2 regions of the Enterococcus diestrammenae genome follow, and region 1 is predicted to be linked to the other one. Evidence: predicted binding sites of a transcription regulator. Region 1 holds the regulator's gene; the other holds the start of a gene.
The links. Region 1 encodes CtsR, which represses protease genes until heat stress. Its sites were predicted from a motif close to TTGGTCAAAAAAGGTCAAANA; they were not measured.
Positions count from the first base shown of each region.

Region 1 (11,509 bases):
AATAATTTTCCAATAAAGGGCGTTTTGATTGATGGATACAAGTCGCCCCGTATACCAACACTTCAGTGGGAATTGCCAACTGTGGAGCCATTTTCACCATTTCTGCAAAAGGAACTTCCCGAGCTAAAACTGCGCCTACCGCTCCTTTTTTGTGCCAAAAATTGATTTGGCGAGCATTGGTTACCAAGGTTTCCGCATCATAAACAAAAGGCAAGGCCAGCTCCGGATTTTTTTTCATAACATAAACAATACCGGGATCACCAACTAATACCCGATCCACAGCGATTTCTTTCAAAAAAGCTAAGTATTCCGGCAAGCGTTGCATTTTTTCTGGATGCATGATGCCATTCACAGCCACTTCTGCCGTTTTTCCAGCAGCATGAATCACTTCCACTAGTTCCCGCTGCTCTTCTCGACTAAAATCTGCCGGCAAACGTAAGCCAAACATTTCCTCGCCAAAGACCAGCGTATCCACACCAAAAGCAAGTAGCTCTTGTGCTTGCGTCAAGGATTCACAAGTCGCTTTCAATTCTATCATCTTGAAGACTCCTATCTCGTATTAAAGATTAAATTTAATAAAACTAAATTTAACCGTTCATTTCAGGCTATTTCCAACCCGACTATCCTATCATAAAACAGCGCTACAAGACAATTTGCCAGCTTTTTCACAAACTTATTTAAGCAATAGCCGGTTTTAATTGGTCCGTAACAACTTCTCAAAAATAACATAAAAAAGCCGCTACTGTCAGCAGTAGTCGGCTGAATTTAAGAATTTCACAAATAAGCTTCGCAAGCTTGCAGTAGGTTTTTCCTAGCTAGAAAACTTGGTAGAAAAGCTTCAATCAAATACCTCGTACCGTGCTTTCACCCAGCGCCAAGGTACACCAGTCAATTCTAGCGCTGCCTCTTTCAAAATCGGCAAGCTTGCCTCATGGGTGGTCTGCACCGAAACACTAGCAAATCCCTGGGGCCAATCATAAACTAGCTCATTTAGACTGGTGGACTGCTCACAACAGGGCGTCGTCACTGTCAAATCATAAAAACCTTGTGTTCGAGCATAAAAAGCGGCCATTTTTTGATGCCACCACAGCGGGTCAAGTGCTGCATCACAAAAAGGACAGCAAATCCCATGAAATTCTTCACCAGCGTCGATAAACTGCACTCGTTCGGTGATTTCCACGCGATTGTCGTCATTGATTGTTTTCATTTTTTGCTTAAAAGGTACCACCAACTCCTCCGGCAACTCAAAGAAGGGATCTTGGGGAATTAATTTGTATACGATAGCAGGCACAGTCAGTTGCTCCTTTTTGAATAATCGAAAACTTTTCTCCATTATAAACCACTGATTTCGTAAAGGCTAGTTCATGAAAGCCGGCCGATCTAGCTACCGTCAACCCAATTCCTAGGTCGCTAAATTTCACCTTTTTCGGCCATCACAATGTCGGCATGATAAGCCACTTAATTCCTGATACATCAAGCTTTTTGGAGCTTAATTTTCTATAAGTTCTTTATCTATAAAAAAGGAGCCCTGCCATCAACTCTGGATAGCAGAACTCCTTCAGCAATCTGACTGGAAAAATCTTACACTAGCGCTGTTTCTTTACCGGTTGCCCCTTTAGGAACTTTAGCGTCTTCTTTCACCGTCAACGTAATCTTTCCTTTTTTAGCCCCAATCGTCACTTGCTCACCAAGGTGGATTTGGCCGCTCAGCAAGGCTTCACTGAGGCGATCCTCGACTTCTTTTTGCAGCGCGCGACGGATTGGTCGGGCACCGTATTCAGGATCAAAGCCAGCTTTCCCCAGGACATCGTAGGCTGCCGGAGTGATTTTCAGGCGAATATCTTGTTCAGCCATCCGTTTGATGATGGCTTTGCTCATAATTTTGACGATTTCGTGGATTTCGTTTTCCTTCAAGGAACGGAAGACCACTGTTTCATCGATTCGGTTCAAAAATTCTGGACGGAAGGCTTTTTTCAGCTCTTCCAAAATACGTTTTTGCATCTTACCGTGGTCTTTGGTAATGTCGGTCACATTGAAACCGACATTCTTTTCTTCACGAATTTGGGTGGCACCAATATTTGAAGTCATGATCAAAATCGTGTTACGGAAATCGACTTTGCGACCTTTAGAATCCGTCAAATGACCATCATCCAAGACTTGCAGTAAGATATTGAACACATCTGGATGGGCTTTTTCCACCTCATCTAGCAAAATCACAGAATAAGGTTTTGAACGAATTTTCTCCGTCAATTGCCCGCCTTCTTCATAACCGACATAGCCTGGAGGTGAACCAATCAAACGACTGGTGCTGTATTTTTCCATAAACTCGGACATGTCCACTCGTACCAAGGAATCCTCCGAGCCAAACATCGCTTCCGCCAAGGCTTTAGCAAGTTCTGTCTTCCCGACACCCGTTGGACCCAAGAACATAAAGGAGCCAATCGGCCGGTCGGGATCTTTCAAACCACTGCGGGCCCGACGAATCGCTCGTGAGACAGCAGTTACGGCTTCATCTTGTCCGACTACGCGTTGGTGAAGAATTTTTTCCAAATCCAACAAGCGTTCGGATTCTTTTTTCTCCAACTGTTGCAACGGTACCCCAGTCCACTGAGAAACCACTGTCGCTACATCTTCTGCAGTCACCTTATTTGAAAAGCCGGCTGCCTCTTTGGTCTCCGCGAAAGCCAACTCCGCCAAACGTTGGCTGAGTTTTTTCTCTTTTTGACGCAAGCGAGCCGCCAGCTCAAAATCTTGCTCCTGAATAGCTTGCTCTTTTTCATGCATCAATTGGGTAATTTCTTCCCGTAGTCGCGCTAGTTGCGACGGCTCGTCCGCCCGATCCAAACGCACTTTGGCAGCTGACTCATCCATCAAGTCGATGGCTTTGTCTGGTAACTGGCGGGAATTGATGTAGCGCACCGACAACTGGACCGCTGCTTGCAATGCATCATCCGTGATTTCCACCCCATGATGGTCTTCATAACGTGGTCGCAAGCCTCGCAAGATTTCTACCGCTTCTTCCGCCGTTGGTTCATCCACTTGAACTCTGGCAAAACGACGTTCCAAAGCCGAATCTTTTTCAATATATTTTTGATATTCATCTAACGTGGTGGCCCCAATGGTTTGCAATTCTCCACGAGCCAAGACTGGTTTCAAAATATTGGAAGCATCAATCGCGCCTTCTGCTCCCCCAGCTCCGATCAAGGTATGCAACTCATCAATAAACAAGATGACTTGACCATCATGGTAGATTTCATCGATGACTTTTTTCATCCGATCCTCGAATTCGCCACGATATTTGGTCCCAGCAACTAATGAGCCCATATCTAGCATCATCAAGCGTTTTTCTGCCATGTCTTCGGGGACTTCTCCCGCCACAATTCGTTGCGCTAGTCCTTCCGCAATGGCTGTTTTACCGACACCAGGTTCCCCTACTAAGACAGGGTTGTTTTTGGTGCGTCGGCTCAAAATCTGAATCAGGCGTTTGACTTCTTTAGTCCGGCCCACCACGGGATCTAGACGGTTTTCTCTGGCTAGCTTCGTCAAATCCCGCGCCAAATTATCTAGCGTTGGGGTACCTTGTTGCACGCCCCCTTGTCGTGTCCCTTGTTGCTGACCACTTGCTTGACGACGGCGACTAGCGGCTCCTGTGTTATTGGTTTTGGATTCATTGAGGCCCATTTTTTTCTTCAATACTTGCCGCATCTTGGCCAAACTCATCCCTAGATTAATCATAATCCGGGACGCTAAGATCTCATCGTCTCGCAACAAGCCCAATAAAATATGTTCCGTACCGATTTGGGGAGCGCCAAAGCGTTTGGCTTCGTCACCGGCATAAGCAAAAATCTGCTTCGCCCGCGGAGAGTATGGCAAATAAACGCCAGCTGGGTAGCTCTTCACGGTCCCATAACCCGTCAAATGTTCAATCTCTTCACGAATATCGTTTTCACTGATGGCTAATTCCCGTAACGTTTTGCCGGCAATGCCATTTTGTTCAATCACTAAAGCCAAGAGCAAATGCTCAGAACCCACTGATTGGTGCTTGAATGTTTTTGCTTCTTCTTGCGCAATGGCCAATACTGCCTTGGCCCGTTCTGTAAACAATTCCTCCATAACTTACCTTCTTCCCGCTGTCTGACGCCGCAGCTGTGACAGTCTCTGGTTTTCGTTGCTAACTTTAGCTGGTTACCACTGACGATGTTGTCTCCGTTACGTTGGCTTTCAGCATGCTTATTTTTCGTAACTTAAACGTTCCAATACCGCACGCATTAAACTGGCGCGAATCTTGTCTGCTTCTTGGTAATCCGCCAAGGTGGATTGAGCCATTACCGCTAGTATCAAATTGCCTTCTTTTTGGGTCAACAACTCTTCTTCATACAATTTTTGAATGATCGCCAAGGCATTTTTTTCCGTCAACGCCTCGTCGACCAATTCCGCGACTTGTTCTAAAAAGCGGTGTTTATCGGAAATCTTAACCTTCTCAATGCGAATATAACCGCCACCACCGCGTTTTGAAGCCACGGTGTAGCCCCGTTGAATCGTAAAACGGGTATTAATCACGTAATTTATCTGAGAAGGCACGCAATTAAACTGCTGGGCCATCTCCGTTCGACGTATCTCAATTATCTCACTATCTTCCAGAATTTTCTTCAGATAGGCCTCGATCAGATCTGAAGTATTATGACGTGTCATGACGAATCCTCCTATCTTCAGTATCATTGCAACTTTGCAGAATCATTTTTCCTTGAAATGCCAAGGCTTTGGCGATTTCATTGACTAATTCTGACCATAATCAATTATACCGAAGATTTTCAAATAATTAAAGAAAGACGAACAGGAGGGACAGGTTTGTTAAGAATTCTTGCTGTAACGCTGGCTTTTGTAACCCTTAGATAATTCTTCCCCACCAAAAGCCTGATAAAAGCTCAGAAAAAAAGCGCTAACCACTTCACTGATATCCCCGTGAAGTGGTTAGCGCTAGTCGCTTATTCAAATTGATGCCGAAATTTAATAATGTTTTACATCCATCTCAAAATATCCCAACACTTCAGCCGTTGCTTCTTTTACAGGAGTTACCGATTTTAGTTCCCCCTGAACGACTACCCGCTTGGTCCCGCCGATTTCATTACAAGTAATCAAAGTGACTAGTTTTTTGTCTGGGACTTCTTCAATGTACTGCGTCTCAGTGGGTAAAACAGTAATATTCAAGGTAGCGGTATACTCATAGATATTTTCCAAATCTGTCAGATAAATGGCGTCACCAATTTGAGTCTGATCTAATGGTTCGAATAAATACCCTTTATCATAGGCACGATGACTGGCCAGAGAATAATTGCCCGCCCCCATCTTTTGATCAGGAAACATGGTGCCAGCACCCCACAAGAGAGATTCGTTGGCAACACCTCTAAAGATTGGTAAATTAATGCCCACTTTGGGTATGGCGATACCACCGACTACTGGTAAGTTACGATTTTGCCATTGGGCTTTGAAAACCGTCTCGGAGCTAGCAGGAACTACCGCTTCAAAATCAAAGCTCGCTTCTTTTTCTTCATTTTTTACGATGTCTTCTCTCGTAAGCTTAGAAACCGCAAATTTTTCGCCATTATGGTCGATAATCACGTTTTTGATTTGATTATTAAAAACCAATACCAGTCCGACTACCAAAAGCAGTAGTAAAAAGATATTGATAAGCCAATTTCTTCCCCGATGTTTTTTCTTTTTCATAATAAGCCCCGCCCTCATTTGATTGCTAGCGCCTTTATTTTACCATAGAAAACAGCACACCGGCTATGGTAGCTCCAGACAGCCTCGCTAGTTTTAAGAAAACGCAACCTTCTTTTGCGGAGCGGATTTTCTAAAAATTGGCTGGACTAGCAAAAGATTGCAAAAGAAAGCCCTTTCTGTAATCAAACTTTAAAGGAAACGAAACACCACGAAATCCCTCGTTGTTGTATGATGGTAGTATCGGGAAAAAGGAGGGGGCGCCCCATGACAAAAATGATTTACATACATATTGATACTACCAGCAATGCCGTTTTGTCACGGGGCATTAGTCCCTTAGAATTTTATCATGGCATCGTCCATCAGCCAAAAAATCTCCTGCTTCTAGACCCTTCCTCTGATTACGGTGAATATGAAACCCACACCGGTTTGAAAATTTTGCGGGGAAATGAAGGCGTCAAACAGTATTTCGATGAACTGGCTCGCAATCGGATTTCTGAGGATATCAAATGGATTGACTTTAATGACAGTGCCCTGCTAAAAGAACTGACACCCTTAGAAATCAGTGAGTTGCTGTATTTTGGCCACATGAAAACCCATCTCCACTCGCCATTTTTCTATAAACTGCAGAATAATTTCGTTTACTTCGATTTGAAAGACGAGCTTTCCCGGGTTTACTATCGCTATTTAGATGAGTATTATCGGATTCTCGCTGACAAACTCACTCGGACAGTCTTGGAAAAAATCAACGACCGCCGTTCATTTTTCCGCAAAGCAACTCCAGTAGAAAAACTTGATATCAGTCTTTTACGAGAGATGAAAGGTCTTTTTCAAGAAGGTGTCGTCTTTTGCTTCCAGTCGGCCCACACAGAAGGCCAAGATTATAAAATTCCCATCTACTTAATTGAAGATGGTAGTTTTCGAAAAAATGAGGAACTTACCAAAGATGACATGCTCGTCGGCCATTTGATTTACCAACAAGACCGACGCCAATGGCAAGTGACCTACGAAGACAAAGATCTCCTTTTTCTAACCAATTAAAGTAAGCCTGTAAAAATACAGGATGGCCTTATTTTTCGAAGCATCCCTCAAAATATCAGGGAACCAATTATAGGCGACTATAAAACAGGCCTCATTCCTCAGTTTTTTTACTGATTTCTGCTTAGATCTTAGATGAAACTGGCTATTTAAGGCTTCTGACAGCCGAAATTTTGACCTTCCTTGATCCAGCAAAAAAGCTGCATTTTCCAAATGATGTGGAAAATGCAGCTTTTTTAGTGGTTCAATCACTTAACGGTTGCCGATAAGTACCGGTTTACAACTTATTTTGTAGCCGACCAAACACCATGATCGTCTTTCGGGATAAACAACCTAGGAGCAACTTTGACCAGAATCACCAAAACTACCGCTACATAGATGATATTCCCTAAAGCGGAGGCACCGTTGACGGAAAAAGAATACAGCCAAGGACTCATATTTTCTGGTGCATAGGCGCCCCAAACGAAGACCCCCGCCCAAAAATGCCAAAACCAACGGGAGAGACACGCAAGCACCGCACCCAAGACAATGTACAGCACCATCTGTTTTTGATAACCTTTTTGCACACTAAGGCGAACTTTAGTCCCCAACAAGCCGCCCAAGCCACCAAAGGCAAAAGCAAAGGGGTATTCAAAAATGATTTGCGGGACACTGATAAAGTTCTTCATCGCCGAACCTAAGACGATATTTAACAAGCCCCAGACAAAGCCTGCTGTCATCCCTGCCAGCGCACCTCGCCGATAAGAATACAACACCAACGGCACCAACCCTAAAGACAAATCCAAGGCTGCATTTGCCGTTTGGATGGGAATATAAGACAAAGCCATCCCCATCGCGGCGATAATCGTTCCTTCGATCCAGACTCGCAGATTTTTATTCATAAAAAAACTCCTCCATTGCAGATTATAGAACAGTCACAATCTACAAAGGAGAAGTATATGCTACTTCTAAGTCGTCACAATTCCTACGCTCGCATTATCGAGACAGGTACAGAGGGTTTAGAGTTCACTCATTCTCAGCCAATGGCATGGCTCCCCTTTGTGATCGTGTTCTATATTCAGTTATTTTGGTACAGCTCCATCTTAGCATATTTTTCAGAAAATGGAAGAGGAATTTCAGCCTTCCGTTTCCTCTTGTAAGCTGTCGGCTTTTGCCAACATTTGGTAGGTAGCGGTAAAGGTGGGGCAGACATCATCTGGTATCTGGTAGTCTGCTGTAAGTTCCCGTAATTGGGCAAACGTTGCCGAAAGATCCGGATTTTCAGTAGTCTCCGCCAATTTTTGGCTGATGCTATCATAGAGAGCTTTCACCTGAAAAACTTCTGGATGATGAGCGCCATGAGCACGGGTAATCGCCGTGGTGTATAAATCGAGGGTTGCTTGATTTTCTTTGAGATAGTCGGTCACTTTAGTCATTCATAATCCTTCTTTCAATAAATGCTTAAATTTTCTTGCCATCACGAAGTATACCTGTCTGGCTAGCAGAAGAACTTGATGGCTATCAAGAAAAACATTTTTAATCCGAAAGAGGATACCAGGACCCACCAAAATTGACGATAAAGCTTATGAACGATGGCAGGTCGACGATGGATAACGGTAAATTCTCGGCTCCTAAGTCTCCCTATTTTCCCTTCCCCACGCAAAAAAAGCAGTCCACCAAGTTAGTGGCCCTGCTTCTTTTGCAATTGCTTATTGTGGTTGATTGGTTTCAAACAAAGGACTAACTGGTTTGTTTTCATGGATTCGCTTAATCGCTTCACCCATCAAAGCACTAACAGAGATCTCATCGATTTTTTCAATCTTACGGTCTTCTGGCAAGTTGATGGAATCGGTCACGACTAAGCGTTCGATAGCGGAGTCTGAAATCCGTTGCATCGCAGGACCAGAAAGAACTGGATGCGTACAAGAAGCATAAACACTCTTAGCACCGGCTTCTTTCAAAGCATTGGCAGCTAAAGTGATGGTGCCGGCTGTATCGATCATGTCGTCGATCAGGACACAAGTTTTGCCTTCAACATGTCCGATGATATTCATGACTTCAGCAACGTTAGCTTTTGGCCGACGTTTGTCAATGATGGCAATCGGCGCTTTCAAGAACTCGGCCAATTTACGTGCCCGTGTCACACCACCGTGGTCAGGCGATACCACAACCACGTCATCTCCTTGAATTCCTTTGTCCAAGAAATAGTTGGCAATCAATGGTGCCCCCATCAAGTGGTCCACTGGAATATCAAAGAATCCTTGAATTTGAGCCGCATGCAAATCTAGACAGACAAGGCGATTAGCTCCTGCTTTTTCAATCATATTGGCAACTAATTTGGCAGTGATTGGTTCACGAGAGCGTGCTTTACGGTCTTGGCGAGCATAACCATAATACGGCATAACCACATTGATAGTTTTCGCACTAGCCCGTTTCAAAGCATCAATCATGATCAACAATTCCATCAAATTATCATTGACAGGACTTGAGGTAGATTGGATGACATAGACGTGGGCACCCCGGATACTTTCTTCAATATTCACTTGAATCTCGCCGTCAGAGAATTGATTCACTGAACATTTACCCAACTCGACGCCGACCGCTTCCGCAATCTTTTCCGCTAAGGGCCGATTGGAATTCAAGGCAAAAATCTTCAATCTTGGATCAAAATAATGGTTAGACATGAGAACCTCCGCTTTCTTCCTTGCATGATGGCTTACGGTACCTGGGACACCGCAGCAGATAGACAGATGAGAACCTGTTACTTTCAAGTAAATATTAGTCATTTTCATGAAATAAATCAAGTGTTTTCGTCAACTCTGTGAAACAGCTTAGAAGGAAGTCCCAACGGCAGCCGGCTTATTTTTTTATCTTCAGGAAAGATTCGTTTCACAAACAAATTCCTCCCCTTCTTAAAAAATGACACTCCTACCACCTTAAGGACCTCAAAAATGGCCTCGTCCAGAAATGAGACGAGACCATCAAATGACATGTTATTCTTGGAAAAAAGGAAATCGTTTAGCAAAATCTTCTTTATTTTCTTGTCGAGCCCGAGCGATACCCATTGCTCCTTCTGGCACATCTTTGTTGATGGTCGAGCCAGCTGCGATAATCGTGTTAGCAGCGATGTCCACCGGTCCAATCAAATTGGCATTGGAGCCGACAAAGCTATGATCGCCAACCGTTGTATGGTGTTTGTTTTTGCCATCATAATTGACGAAGACGACCCCACAACCTACATTGATATCTTTGCCTAAGGTTGCATCCCCGACATAGGTCAGGTGGCCAACCTTGGTTCCTTCACCAATCGTTGCTTTTTTCACTTCGACAAAATTGCCAATATGGGCATTTACACCAATCTCAGCTTTGGGACGCAAATGAGCGTAAGGCCCTACGTCAGCCCCACTGCGGACAATGCTTTCTTCAACTACCGAGGTTTTGATAACTACACCATCTTCAATCGTCGAATCGACAATTTGGGAATTGGTCGTAATCACACAATCGCTACCAATCACCGTGTTACCTTTTAAGTACACCCCTGGTTCAATAACGGTTTCGGCACCGATTACCACCCCATCATCAATATAGGTTGCCGCCGGATCGATGAAGCTGACCCCATTGACCATGTGTTGATGGTTGATTCGTTGACGCATGATTTCATTGGCTTTAGCTAATGCCACACGATCGTTGACTCCCAGCGATTCATCGAAATCCTCCGTCAAGTAAGCCGCGACATTTTTGCCTTCACTCTTGAGAATTTCGATAATATCAGTCAGATAGTATTCCCCTTGTGCATTGTCCGTATCCAATTTGCTCAAGGCATCAAATAACAATTCATTATCAAAACAATAGGTGCCTGTATTGATTTCCTGAATGCGGGCTTCTTCCAGCGTCGCATCTTTTTGTTCAACAATTTTTTCTACGATACCGACATGATCCCGAATAATTCGTCCATAGCCTGTTGGGTCTTCAGCTTTAGCAGTCAAAATCGTCGCACTGGCATTTTTCCCTTGATGGTAATCAAAAAGATTTTGCAACGTTTCTGAAGTCAATAATGGGGTATCGCCAGAAATGACTAGCGTCGTTCCAGGTTTACCTTTTAGGAAGTTTTCTGCTTGTAACACAGCGTGACCCGTACCTAATTGTTCTGCTTGTAACGCATATTTGGTGCGGTCACCCAGCTGTTCTTTCACTTTGTCCGCCCCGTGACCGACAATCGTAATGATTTCAGCAGGAGCCGTCTCTTCTACCCGATTGATGATATGTTCTACCATCGGTTTGCCACATACTGGATGTAACACTTTATATAGTTTTGATTTCATGCGAGTTCCTTTACCCGCAGCCAAAATAATGGCATACCGTTCTGTCATGAATCTTCCTCCGAATAATCAGTAGTCCCGTCGTTAGCAACCGTACCTACCAAATTTACATACTAAAAGTCTACGCTTAAGTTTAGCCTACCCGCCATGAGTTTTCAACTATTCTTATGTAGACCAATCTGCATTTATACTGCTGTTTAATTTTTACTTTATTGCTAACAAAAACCAGCAGAAAGAAGATTTCCGCTGGTTTATTATCTGCTTACTCTTCAAAATAATTTCCTGGCACCACACTAATTGTTTTCGTGCGGGTATCTACATCTTCTACAAACAGTAAAGAAGTGTACTCATTGATTGCCCGAACACCCTTAAATTTTGCTTCAGCAAAGACAGTTACTCCAACCAAATCACACTCAAACTCCTCGATGAGACTCTTCATTCCGTTGACTGTA
Region 1 covers NZ_JBMRGR010000006.1:42,683-54,191, reverse strand. The annotation lists gene ACO03U_RS05785 (peptidase U32 family protein) at 1-538, opposite strand, end outside; gene ACO03U_RS05780 (hypothetical protein) at 839-1,291, opposite strand; gene ACO03U_RS05775 (ATP-dependent Clp protease ATP-binding subunit) at 1,582-4,113, opposite strand; gene ACO03U_RS05770 (CtsR family transcriptional regulator) at 4,231-4,692, opposite strand; gene ACO03U_RS05765 (class A sortase) at 5,008-5,724, opposite strand; gene ACO03U_RS05760 (hypothetical protein) at 5,989-6,762, shown strand; gene thiT (energy-coupled thiamine transporter ThiT) at 7,044-7,640, opposite strand; TPP riboswitch at 7,704-7,807, opposite strand; gene ACO03U_RS05750 (iron-sulfur cluster repair di-iron protein, ric) at 7,875-8,174, opposite strand; gene ACO03U_RS05745 (ribose-phosphate diphosphokinase) at 8,448-9,422, opposite strand; gene glmU (bifunctional UDP-N-acetylglucosamine diphosphorylase/glucosamine-1-phosphate N-acetyltransferase GlmU) at 9,732-11,108, opposite strand; gene purR (pur operon repressor) at 11,320-11,509, opposite strand, start outside.

Region 2 (11,509 bases), on a different contig from region 1:
TTTGACAGAGTTGGATATCATGGATGGGATGATGTTCCATAGTCATGTCTCCAATGAAATCATGGGAAATGCTCAAAAAATGCGCTCATACTTGCGAGGTGCCTTTATGGCCTCTGGTTCGGTTAATAATCCTGAGACCAGTCGTTACCATTTAGAAATTTATTCTTTATATGAAGAACATAACCAAGATATTTGCGATATGCTGAATTACTATGATTTGAATGCTCGTACCTTGGAGCGGCGCAACGGCTACATTGCCTATCTAAAAGGGGCGGAAAAAATTGCTGATTTCCTGACTTTGATTGGGGCGACCAACTCCATGTTGAAGTTTGAAGATGTCCGAATTGTGCGAGATATGCGAAATTCCGTCAATCGCTTGGTGAACTGCGAAACCGCTAATATGAATAAAACTATCGATGCGGCCTCTAAACAGATTGAGAATATCCGCTTTATTGAAAATCATGTTGGCCTGCAAGCATTACCAGAAAAACTGCAAGAGATTGCCGAATTGCGTATGGAGCATCCTGAGGTGAGTTTAAAAGAATTGGGTGAGATGATTCCTTCTGGGGCAATCTCAAAATCGGGCATCAATCACCGCATTCGTAAAATCAACGAATTTGCGGATCAATTACGTGAAAATCGTTAACAAAAGAAGCTTATCTTCCCGAAAAAGGAGATAAGCTTCTTTTGTTATACACTAAGGAATCATAAGTTTTAGCAGAAGTCACTAAACTGAGCTAGCAAAATGACAACTGGTCTTTGGTTGGCATTTACCGGTCCACTACAACCCGAGGCACTTACCGGAAACATGACCAACCGGTTTTCTTATGATACTTAAAAAATTATTAGGCTTAATCAAGATAGGTGGATAATTCGGCGATTTCAATACTTTCATCAAAAATATGGTCGTCTAAAATCAAAGTTGGTACGAATTGAATTCTGGCTGATGCCGCTTCTTTTTGGATAGCTGCTGATGTGTGTAGGTCCTGAGCTGGCGCGAGTTCTAGCTGGTTTTGGGCAAATTCCGCCACCTCTTCTAGAGAGAGGGTGCCCCAGGTGTCTTGAGTTTCAAAGATTTTTTCGATAGCTGCCAGTGTTGCTTCCGGATCATCTTTCGGAACAAACTGATGCATGACATTGCCTCGTTGCAAGCTTTCTTTGTCCTTATCTAGTAATTTAATGACGCGGTAAAGTTGACCGGTAGCGACAGCTTCTGTTAACAGGGGATTGGCTTTTTGATACCATTGGCGACAGTAAGGACAACGAAGATTAAGAAACTCCAATAGCAGGTGAGGTGCTTGTGGGTTGCCGATTTTGATGCCATCTGTCTTGTTGGTTGCTTGCGGTTTGATAATGGTGATATCCATGGGTTCCTCCTTGTAATTGGTCTATTTCTTTCTCTTAGTCTAACTGATTTATAAAGAGCCTGCAAAGGATTGTGATTTTATTGTCTGGATGCGACGATTTGCGCCTTCATCGCCATCTTCGTGACTTGAAGGCGTTCGTTCTTGTATTGACACTGAGCGGAATCTCAGAAATTGTTGGCTTCATTAGGCTTTTTAAATGAAAACTCCATCAACTTTTCAAGATTATGTTATACTGTTTAAGAAATATCTGTGCAAAGGGAGTCTGCCTATGTCTTTTAATTTAACGGAATTTTTCGATTTTCGATATTGGAAAGAGATTTTTAGTACTGACATTTTTTCCGTAAGTTTTCTAGTGAATGTTCTGGATATTTTGGTCGTTTGGTATATGATCTACAAACTTATCCAGCTTGTCCGGGGCACCAAAGCGATTCAGCTTTTTAAAGGAGTGGCGATTTTCATTGCGATTCGCTTTGCTGCTGAGTTGATTGGTCTACACACCTTGTCTTGGTTGATGGATCAGATTATTACCTATGGGGTGATAGCCGCGATCGTGATTTTCCAACCGGAAATCAGGCGGGGGTTGGAACATCTCGGTCGCAGCACCTTGTTTAAGACCTCTAAGCAAGAACAGCGAGAAGAAGAAAAGTTGATCAAAGCGTTGGAAAAAGCCGTACAGTATATGTCCAAGCGACGTATCGGAGCTTTGATAACCATCGAACGCAATACTGGTTTGGAAGAGTATATCGAAACCGGCATCCCACTAGATGCGGATATTACCGGTGAGTTACTGATTAATATTTTTATTCCCAACACGCCCCTTCATGATGGTGCGGTGATTGTTCGGCAAGATAAGATTGCCGTAGCCTGTGCTTATCTCCCTCTTTCGGAGAGTATGCTGATTCCAAAAGAATTTGGGACTAGGCATCGGGCAGCAGTAGGGGTCAGTGAAGTCAGTGATGCCTTGACAGTGGTAGTCTCTGAGGAAACCGGTGATGTCAGTATCACTTTAAACAATGAACTGCGCCCTGGACTTACGCAAGAGGAATTTTTAGACACCTTGAACCGTGAGTTAATTCCAGAAGAAAAAACGGACAGCAAGCGCAACCTTCTGCAATCCTTCATCGATGGCGTGACGAAAGGAGGAGGGAAAAAATGATTAAACCCAAATTACGGAGCAACTTGATGTATGGTGTGGTGGCTTTCATTTTTGCCTTAATCCTCTTCTTCAACGCCAATGGTCGCGCTATCCAGTCGCCGATTGGTGGCTCAACTGTCACGACAGAATCCTTTGAAGAGACGGTTAACAATGTGCGCATTGAGGCGTTGTACGATGATGAAAAGTATTATATTCACGGCTACAATCCAACTGTGGCAGTGAAGCTATCCAGTATCAATCGAATCCAACTAAACACTGAAGCCAATGCTGACACCCGAGGCTTTCAAGTCATTGCTGATTTGACTGGTCTAGGGGAAGGCACCCATGAAGTCAAGCTGCGAATTCAAAATATGAGTTCCGCCGTGACCGGTACCATTGAACCAACCAAAATTACTGTAACTATTGAAAGCCGCACCAGTGCTGAAATGCCAGTCGAACCCGCTTATTCAACCAGTAATTTGGAAAGTGGTTTTACCGTTGATAGTGTGGCAGTAAATCCTGAGAAGGTGAATATCACAACTGGCTCCCAAACATTAGCCGAAATCGATCGCTTGGTGGCGACGGTGGATCCGACGAAGCTTACCGACCACAACCTTGAAGAAACCGTGCGAGTTCAAGCTATGGATAAAGAAGGCAACGTCTTAAGCGTCGTGGCAGATCCGCCAGAAGTGACCGTGAATATCACCGTAACAGCACCACAAAAGCAAGTCTACCTTTACCCAGAACAAACGGGAAAGCAGGCTTCAAATGTCGCCAGTTATAATTTATCTTTGGCTGAAAATACGGCTATTATTGGTGGCGAGCAAAGTAAATTGGACACCATCGAAAGTATTGCCGTACCGGTGGATGTTTCCGGCATTACCAAAGAAACAAAACAAAAAGTCCATGTTCCAGTGGAAAGTGGTTTGACTGTCGATCCCACCGAAGTGACGGTGACTATCTCTCCGCGGCTGATGCCAAGTAGCAGTACGCCTAGTAGCTCAGCTGTAGATAGTGGCAAGAGCGAGGAACAGACAAAACCAAGTACTACATCTACAAGTACAGATGAAGAAACAACCACTGAGCAATCAGAGAGCGCTGATGATTCAGCCAGTAAGACGACTAGTGAGGAGTCTGAAGTCTCCACTAGTTCCTCAACTGAAACCACTAGTGAGAGCAGTCAAACTGCTCAAGGGCCCAGTCAAACTACCAGTCAAGGAGATTCTCTCCAAATGGCAGTCAATGATGCTGACGAATCCTCTTCTACTGAAATGAAATAGCAAAAAGCATCTAGTCGATCAGGATTGATGCATCTGTTACAATGGGCAAACTAGTAAGTAAAAGCTAGCGCTGCTTGATTTTTGAGTGTGGCGCTTTAGTAAGACAGCTTGGAGCAATTTACAATACACAAATTATGAAAATGAACGAGGGGTATTAAGAATATGGGAAAATATTTTGGAACTGATGGTGTCAGAGGCGAAGCAAACGTAGAATTGACGCCGGAATTGGCTTTTAAATTAGGTCGTTGTGGAGGCTATGTCTTAAGTCAACACGAAAATAGCGATAAGCGTCCGCGGGTTTTAGTCGGCCGCGACACGCGAATTTCTGGACAACTTTTGGAAACCGCACTGATTTCCGGTTTGTTATCAGTGGGGATTGAGGTCTTTCAATTAGGCGTTATTTCCACACCCGGAGTTGCTTATTTGACTCGTGTCCAAAAAGCCAGTGCCGGTGTCATGATTTCAGCTTCTCACAATCCAGCCCAAGATAACGGCATTAAGTTTTTTGGTGGAGATGGTTTCAAATTGGTAGATGAGCAAGAGCTGGAAATTGAAGCTTTGTTGGATGCCGAAGAAGATTTGCTCCCACGACCATCGGCGGAAGGCTTAGGGACCGTGGAAGAATTTCCAGAGGGGCTATTGAAATATTCTCAATTTCTAGAACAGACTATCCCAGGAGATTTAGCTGGAATGAAGGTTTGTCTAGACGCAGCAAATGGAGCGACTGCCACCACCGTGAATCGTTTGTTTGCTGATCTGGAAACTGAATTTTTCACGATTGGGACAAAACCCAATGGCCTGAATATCAACGATGGCGTCGGTTCGACTCACCCAGAAGCCTTAGCTCAATTTGTAGTTGAAAAAGGAGCAGATGCTGGTTTGGCTTTCGATGGTGATGGCGACCGTGTGATTGCTGTAGACGAACTGGGAAATATCGTGGATGGCGATAAGATTATGTATATCTGTGCGAAATACTTAGCTGAGAAAAAACGCTTGAAACAAGCTACTATTGTAACCACAGTTATGAGTAATCTGGGTTTCCATAAAGCCGTTGAAAATATTGGCTTGAAAGATGTGATCACGCAAGTTGGCGACCGGTATGTCGTCGAAGAAATGCGTAAAAATGATTACAACTTCGGCGGGGAACAATCCGGTCATATGATCTTCCTGGATTTCAATACAACTGGTGATGGGATGCTTTCCGGGATCCAACTGTTGAACATCATGAAGCAAACCGGAAAAAAACTTTCTGAATTGGCTAGTGAAGTGACAATTTATCCGCAAAAATTGGTAAATATCCGCGTGTCTAACAAAGACGGAGCGATGGAAGTACCAGCTATTGCTAAAGTAATCGCAGAAGCGGAAGCTGAAATGAATGGTGAAGGTCGCATTTTAGTCCGCCCTTCCGGTACCGAGCCTTTACTCCGGGTAATGGCTGAAGCACCAACCGATGAAAAAGTAGCCTACTATGTTGAGAAAATTGCAGCCGTTGTTCGTGAAGAGATTGGTTTGGATTAATTTAAAAATGTGACTGAAGGGGTTGTGACAAAACCCTCAGTCTCGCCTGCAGAAATTGAACGTTACTATACGTGAGAAGCAAGTAAAAGAAGCTGATCCTCCAATATTTTTTATTGGAAGATCAGCTTCTTTTCAATTCCTATAAATTTCAAACGCTGACTAGAATACCGTAATTCAATAAGTGATAAAAAAGTTTACCAACAAAATCGGTTAGTCCTATTGTAGGTAAGCTCTATAGTTAGCATTTACTGCTCCTATACCCGAGAAATTTATCGAAAACAAGGCAACCGACTTTTTTACTCAAGTTTAGCAGCCGGTGGTCAGCTTGCTGAAAATAAAGCCATTTTTGGAACTAAGGAATAAAACGTGACCTAGCGAAGGGGATGAAACCCTAAAGCTTTACGGTTACGCCTTAATTGCGTTATTCTTAATAGAGAATGGAGGGGTTGAGATGGACTTTATCAAACAACACCCATTAGCAATTTATTTAATCATTGTCAATATCAGTCTTTTTTTATTAATGGGCTTAGATAAACTGAAAGCAAAGATGGATAGCTGGCGGATTTCTGAAAAAACGCTTCTATTATTAGGATTAGTTGGTGGCGGTTTAGGTGGGATTCTCGGTCAGCAAGTCTTTCACCACAAAACACGAAAAGTATACTTTACGATCTGTTTTAGCTTAGGGTTGCTGTTCGCAATCGGAGGCGTGGTTTGGTATTACTTCAGGTAAAGTCAAAAAAAGCGGGGCAGGCCTTGCATATTGAGGAGTAAACTATGAAAAAGCGAGCGGCACTAAAGGCCCTGCTAAATATTCTATTTGTGATTGGGATATTTATTATTTTGGGTTATTTGATCAAAAATTCCTTAAGAGATATTTTGGCACAATTATTTCAGACACCACCTTTGATAGTAGGAGGTGTGATTCTTTGTGGAAGCCTGTACATACTAGTCGAGGGGGAAAACCTGCGAAAGATGGCGGGAAGCTTTCAGAAAACGTTTAGCAGAGGCGATGGGGCTCTGGCTATGTGTTACGCTGCTTTTTATCGTTTGGTTACTTTCGGCGCAGGAACTTTAGTGGCGGAGGTCAATTTTTATCATAGCAAGGGATTGCGTCTATCTCAGGGAGTCGGGGTCACCGCGCTGCACATGGTGATGTATAAGGTCGCCTTATTTACCTGGGCCTTGATCAGTCTGATCCTGCAGCTGGTCTTCTTCCAAGGAGTACGACCGCTGATTCTCTGGCTAGTTTTATTTGCCATGGTTGTGACTTTTGTGATTGTTGCGGTGTTGTTATCTTTAACCTTGAGTCTGAAGTTTCAGGTTTTGTTTGTCAAATTTAGCAATAAATTTATGAAACGCAAACAATTTCAGAATGCCGTGGATAAGATCAACTTGCAAATCTATTCATTGCGAGAAGCTGTGGACAGTATCCTACTAGAGCGGCCGTTAATCTTTCGTATTTATTTGTTGAATCTTTTGAAAGTGGTTTTCTGGTTTGTCATCCCTTACTTGGTACTGGCACCAAAACACCCGGAGTTGAATTTCTTTTTAGCTTTTGGGTTGACGAGTTTCGCAGTGATTTTAGCCGGATCAATCCCTACACCAGCGGGAATTGGGTCCTTTGAGTTTGTCTATTTGCTCTTATTTAAACCCTTAGTAGGAACTGTCGATGCGGTTAGTTCACTGCTTTTGTATCGTTTCGCATCATATGTCTGGCCCTTTTTGATTGGATTTGGGTATTTTTTGGTAAGTCAGCGACGGAAGATTCAGACGGAGATTCAGGAAAGTAAAGAAGATGAGGGGAAGGAAGAAACTTAAGGGACCGGTTGTTTTACAGATGAAAAGAATAGTAAAAGTAAGTGTAAATGTTTGACCAATGTTGACCAAAAGAGTATACTAATTTTTGTAAGGTTGGGTGCAACCTTATCCTTCATGACAATTACTAGCTTTGAGTAATCTGCTCAGAGCTTTTTGGTGAATCAAGGGGTCTCGTTAGGCTCTTTTCAATCACCAACTGAACATGCTAGAAAGGGCGTGAAGTAATGAACATTGAAAAAATGACAACGACTTTACAAGAAGCCATAGCTGAGGCACAACAAATCGCAGTGACTCGCCACCACCAAGAAATCGATATTCTCCACCTGTGGAAAATTTTTCTACAAGCCAATCATTTTGGGCGTAATTTTTATACCGATGCCGGCTTAAACGTGGAGGCTTTTGAAGCAGAAGTCGATCGTTTATTGGATGAATACCCAACGATTGAAGGTGGCAATGTCCAATACGGTCAATCGATGAGTCAAAATTTGTATCGCTTATTGCAAGAAGCAGATCAGCTACGTCAAGGTTTTGAAGACGAATTTTTATCAACAGAAATCGTGATCTTGGCTTTGATGAAGCTTAAAAACTTTTCTTTGACCAAATACTTAACCAGTCAAGGTTTGACGGAAAAAGAAATTCGTAAAAATATAGAAGAGATGCGGGGAGGGGAAAAAGTGACCTCACAAAATCAAGAAGAACAATACAAAGCCTTAGAAAAATATGGGGTGGACCTCGTTCAACAAGTCAAAAATGGCAAGATGGATCCGATTATTGGTCGAGATGAAGAAATCCGCGATGTCATCCGGATTTTGAGTCGTAAAACGAAAAACAATCCTGTTTTAATCGGTGAGCCTGGTGTGGGTAAAACCGCTATCGTCGAAGGGTTAGCCCAACGAATCGTGCGAAAAGATGTTCCTGAAAATTTGAAGGACAAGACGATTTTTTCTTTAGATATGGGAGCGTTGATCGCTGGTGCCAAGTTCCGTGGTGAGTTTGAAGAACGTTTGAAAGCTGTGTTGCAAGAAGTTAAAAAATCAGATGGACGCATCATACTCTTTATCGATGAAATCCATAATATCGTAGGTGCTGGCAAAACAGAAGGCTCCATGGATGCGGGAAATCTATTGAAACCGATGCTGGCTCGTGGTGAACTTCATACCATCGGTGCGACGACTTTGGATGAATATCGCCAATATATGGAAAAAGATAAAGCCCTAGAGCGTCGTTTCCAAAAAGTCTTGGTGAAAGAACCAACTTTGGAAGATACCATTTCCATTTTGCGAGGCTTAAAGGAACGTTTTGAAATCCATCATGGCGTAAATATTCATGACAATGCTTTGGTAGCGGCAGCAACCTTATCAGATCGTTATATTACCGACCGCTTTTTACCGGATAAGGCGATTGACTTAGTGGATGAAGCCTGTGCGACGATTCGTGTGGAAATGAATTCGATGCCGACTGAATTGGACCAAGTAACCCGTCGTTTGATGCAGTTAGAAATTGAAGAAGCTGCGTTGAAGAAAGAAACCGACGATGCCTCGAAAAAACGTTTAGAAACCTTGCAGGAAGAATTGGCCGAACTTAGAGAAGAAGCCAACGCTATGAAGATGCAGTGGGAGACGGAAAAAGAAGAAGTCAATGCCGTTTCCACTAAACGAGGAGAAATTGATCGAGCACGCCACGAGTTGGAAGATGCCGAAAACAATTACGATTTGGAACGAGCAGCAGTCTTGCGGCACGGTACAATTCCTCAATTGGAAAAAGAATTGGCGCAATTAGAGGACAAAGCCCAAAAAGATGATTTGAAAATGGTTCAAGAATCGGTGACGGAAAACGAGATTGCCACTGTCGTTGGACGCTTGACCGGTATCCCCGTGACCAAGCTGGTGGAAGGGGAACGGGAAAAACTCATGAAACTCAATGAGACCCTTCACAATCGCGTAATCGGTCAAAATGAAGCGGTCGATGCAGTCAGTGATGCAGTTATCCGGGCACGGGCGGGTTTACAAGACCCGAATCGACCATTAGGCTCATTCCTATTCTTAGGGCCAACTGGTGTCGGTAAAACGGAGTTGGCTAAAGCTTTGGCTGAAAACCTCTTTGATTCGGAAGACCACATGGTGCGGATTGACATGAGTGAGTATATGGAAAAACACGCGGTCAGTCGTTTGGTGGGGGCACCTCCAGGCTATGTGGGCTATGAAGAAGGAGGCCAATTAACTGAGGCGGTCCGACGCAATCCTTACACGATCGTTTTGTTGGATGAAATCGAAAAAGCCCATCCCGACGTCTTCAATCTGTTGTTGCAAGTCTTGGATGACGGTCGTTTGACAGATTCACAAGGCCGAGTTGTCGATTTCAAAAATACCGTTTTGATCATGACCTCAAATATCGGTTCACAACTGCTCCTAGAAGGGGTAACTGCCGATGGGAAGATCCCAGAAACTATTTCAGAACAAGTGATGACCTTATTGCGAGGCCACTTCAAACCAGAGTTTTTGAATCGGATTGACGATACGATTTTGTTTACCCCTCTTTCTTTGGAAAATGTCAAAGGAATCGTGGACAAGATTATCGCACAACTTTCCCGTCGCTTGGAAAACCAAGAAATCTATTTGGAAATAGACGATAGCGCCCGTACTTGGATCGCAGAAAAATCTTATGAACCAGCTTATGGTGCTCGGCCGTTGCGTCGTTTCATCACTCGTGAGTTGGAAACACCATTGGCTAAAGAGATTGTTTCTGGTCGGGTGATGCCGAAAACGAAAGTGACGATTCATCTGTTGGACAATCAGCTAGTCTTTCAAAATGAAGCATTAGTGGAAGAATAAACCAATAAAAGAGAGGATAGGCAGCATTTGCCAATCCTCTCTTTTCGTTTTCATCAAAAATAATCGCTAAAATAAGCTTCGGTATCGGGGATGATATGCTCCAAAGTTTTCAAGGTTTGAGCATCTGTGGTTAAGCGTTCAATGCGAGCCAGATAAGAGGCTCTGCGATAATTCATCAACAGACAACTTAAAGTCTGGATATCAAGAACGACCGCTTCACCCAAAGCTTCGCGGGTGACGAGGGCGCGATTGTCTTTTGCCGACCAAGTGAGAGAGAAATTATCATTGTTCCAAGTAGCCACTGGATCAGTCACCTGAAAATGAAAACTCTGGTCAAAAGCGGTGAAGGGAAATTGTGCCAAAAATTGCTCGACATCCACGATTCGGGCCATGTAGTAAGGCTCGATAGTTTCTTTAATCTGACTGTCCTCCAACAAGAAAGCTAAGGGTTCATTTTTATATATATCCCCTTTGACCCAATAGACCATCGAAAAATGAGCGGAGACGAAATTCCAGAGACCATTTCTAGCCTCTTGATTTAAATAAAACATCTCTTTAATATGAAAGACTTCTTCGGCTACCCAATAAAAGAGTACCCCTTGAGGCTTCCCTTGGGCATCATAGTAAATCGCGGCAGTCCGTTCCTCTTCATTTTCATAACGCCAGTATTCTTCCCAGTGAAAGCTTGAGCGGGTTAAGGCACCGTGATTGGCAGCCGCAAACTGATTATAAACCGTGTAAACATCGGCATCAGTGACTCCTTTACGTTCCACCGTTCCCGAGACGGTGACAGGTTTTGGCAACTGGGTGTCGCGGATTTTGAAACTGAGTTTATCACTCATAATTTCCCAGCCTTTGCGACGATAGTAGGGGATGTTATAGGGATATAGATAACTAATCCACTGCTCATCTTCTCGCATATTACTCAAAGCCACCCGGATCAATTCTTGCATTAAACCGTGACCAGCATATTCCGGATAGGTACCTACTCCGGTGACCCCTCCCATTTTGTAGCTAGTTCCGTGGATATTGACTTCACAAGGATAAATGGCAATCTGACTGATTAACTGATCCTGGTGAAACCAGCCAAAGACCTTGGACAAATCCAAGATTGGTTGTTTGGATTTGATCATTTCCTTTTTACTATCATAGCCACTTTCTTCAATGTCCGCATCGGTGATTTGAAAAACATAAGCCAATAATTCATTAAATTGTTGCACGTGTTCGGGACCCAAGGGGCGGATTTCTAGATCTTGTCTGAAATCTGATTCCATACTTTCAACTCCAATAGACTTTTTTTCATTATAGCAGAAGTTTCCAGCTCCTTCATGTTTGTCTGATTCTTAAGAGAAACTTTTTCGATGGATTCAAATGAAATCATCTCTTAAAAAATCAAGAAGAGGAATCACTCCGTTTTTAGCAGGAAAGATTTCTTGTCAAGGAAGATAATTAGCGATGAGAGTTCTTGGTCCATATTCTTGGTCTATTGATGAAAGGGGTGTGCTTGGCTCAAAGGGAAAATGACCAGCGACAACGATCCAGATTTTCTCTTGTGATACA
Region 2 covers NZ_JBMRGR010000005.1:100,734-112,242, forward strand. The annotation lists gene whiA (DNA-binding protein WhiA) at 1-646, shown strand, start outside; gene ACO03U_RS05355 (thioredoxin domain-containing protein) at 852-1,367, opposite strand; gene cdaA (diadenylate cyclase CdaA) at 1,636-2,523, shown strand; gene ACO03U_RS05365 (CdaR family protein) at 2,520-3,782, shown strand; gene glmM (phosphoglucosamine mutase) at 3,945-5,300, shown strand; gene ACO03U_RS05375 (DUF1294 domain-containing protein) at 5,752-6,030, shown strand; gene ACO03U_RS05380 (lysylphosphatidylglycerol synthase transmembrane domain-containing protein) at 6,075-7,118, shown strand; gene clpB (ATP-dependent chaperone ClpB) at 7,343-9,949, shown strand; gene ACO03U_RS05390 (GNAT family N-acetyltransferase) at 10,003-11,223, opposite strand.
Region 2: a site for CtsR is predicted at 7,167-7,187, ahead of clpB (ATP-dependent chaperone ClpB). Genes of this name have one in related genera too.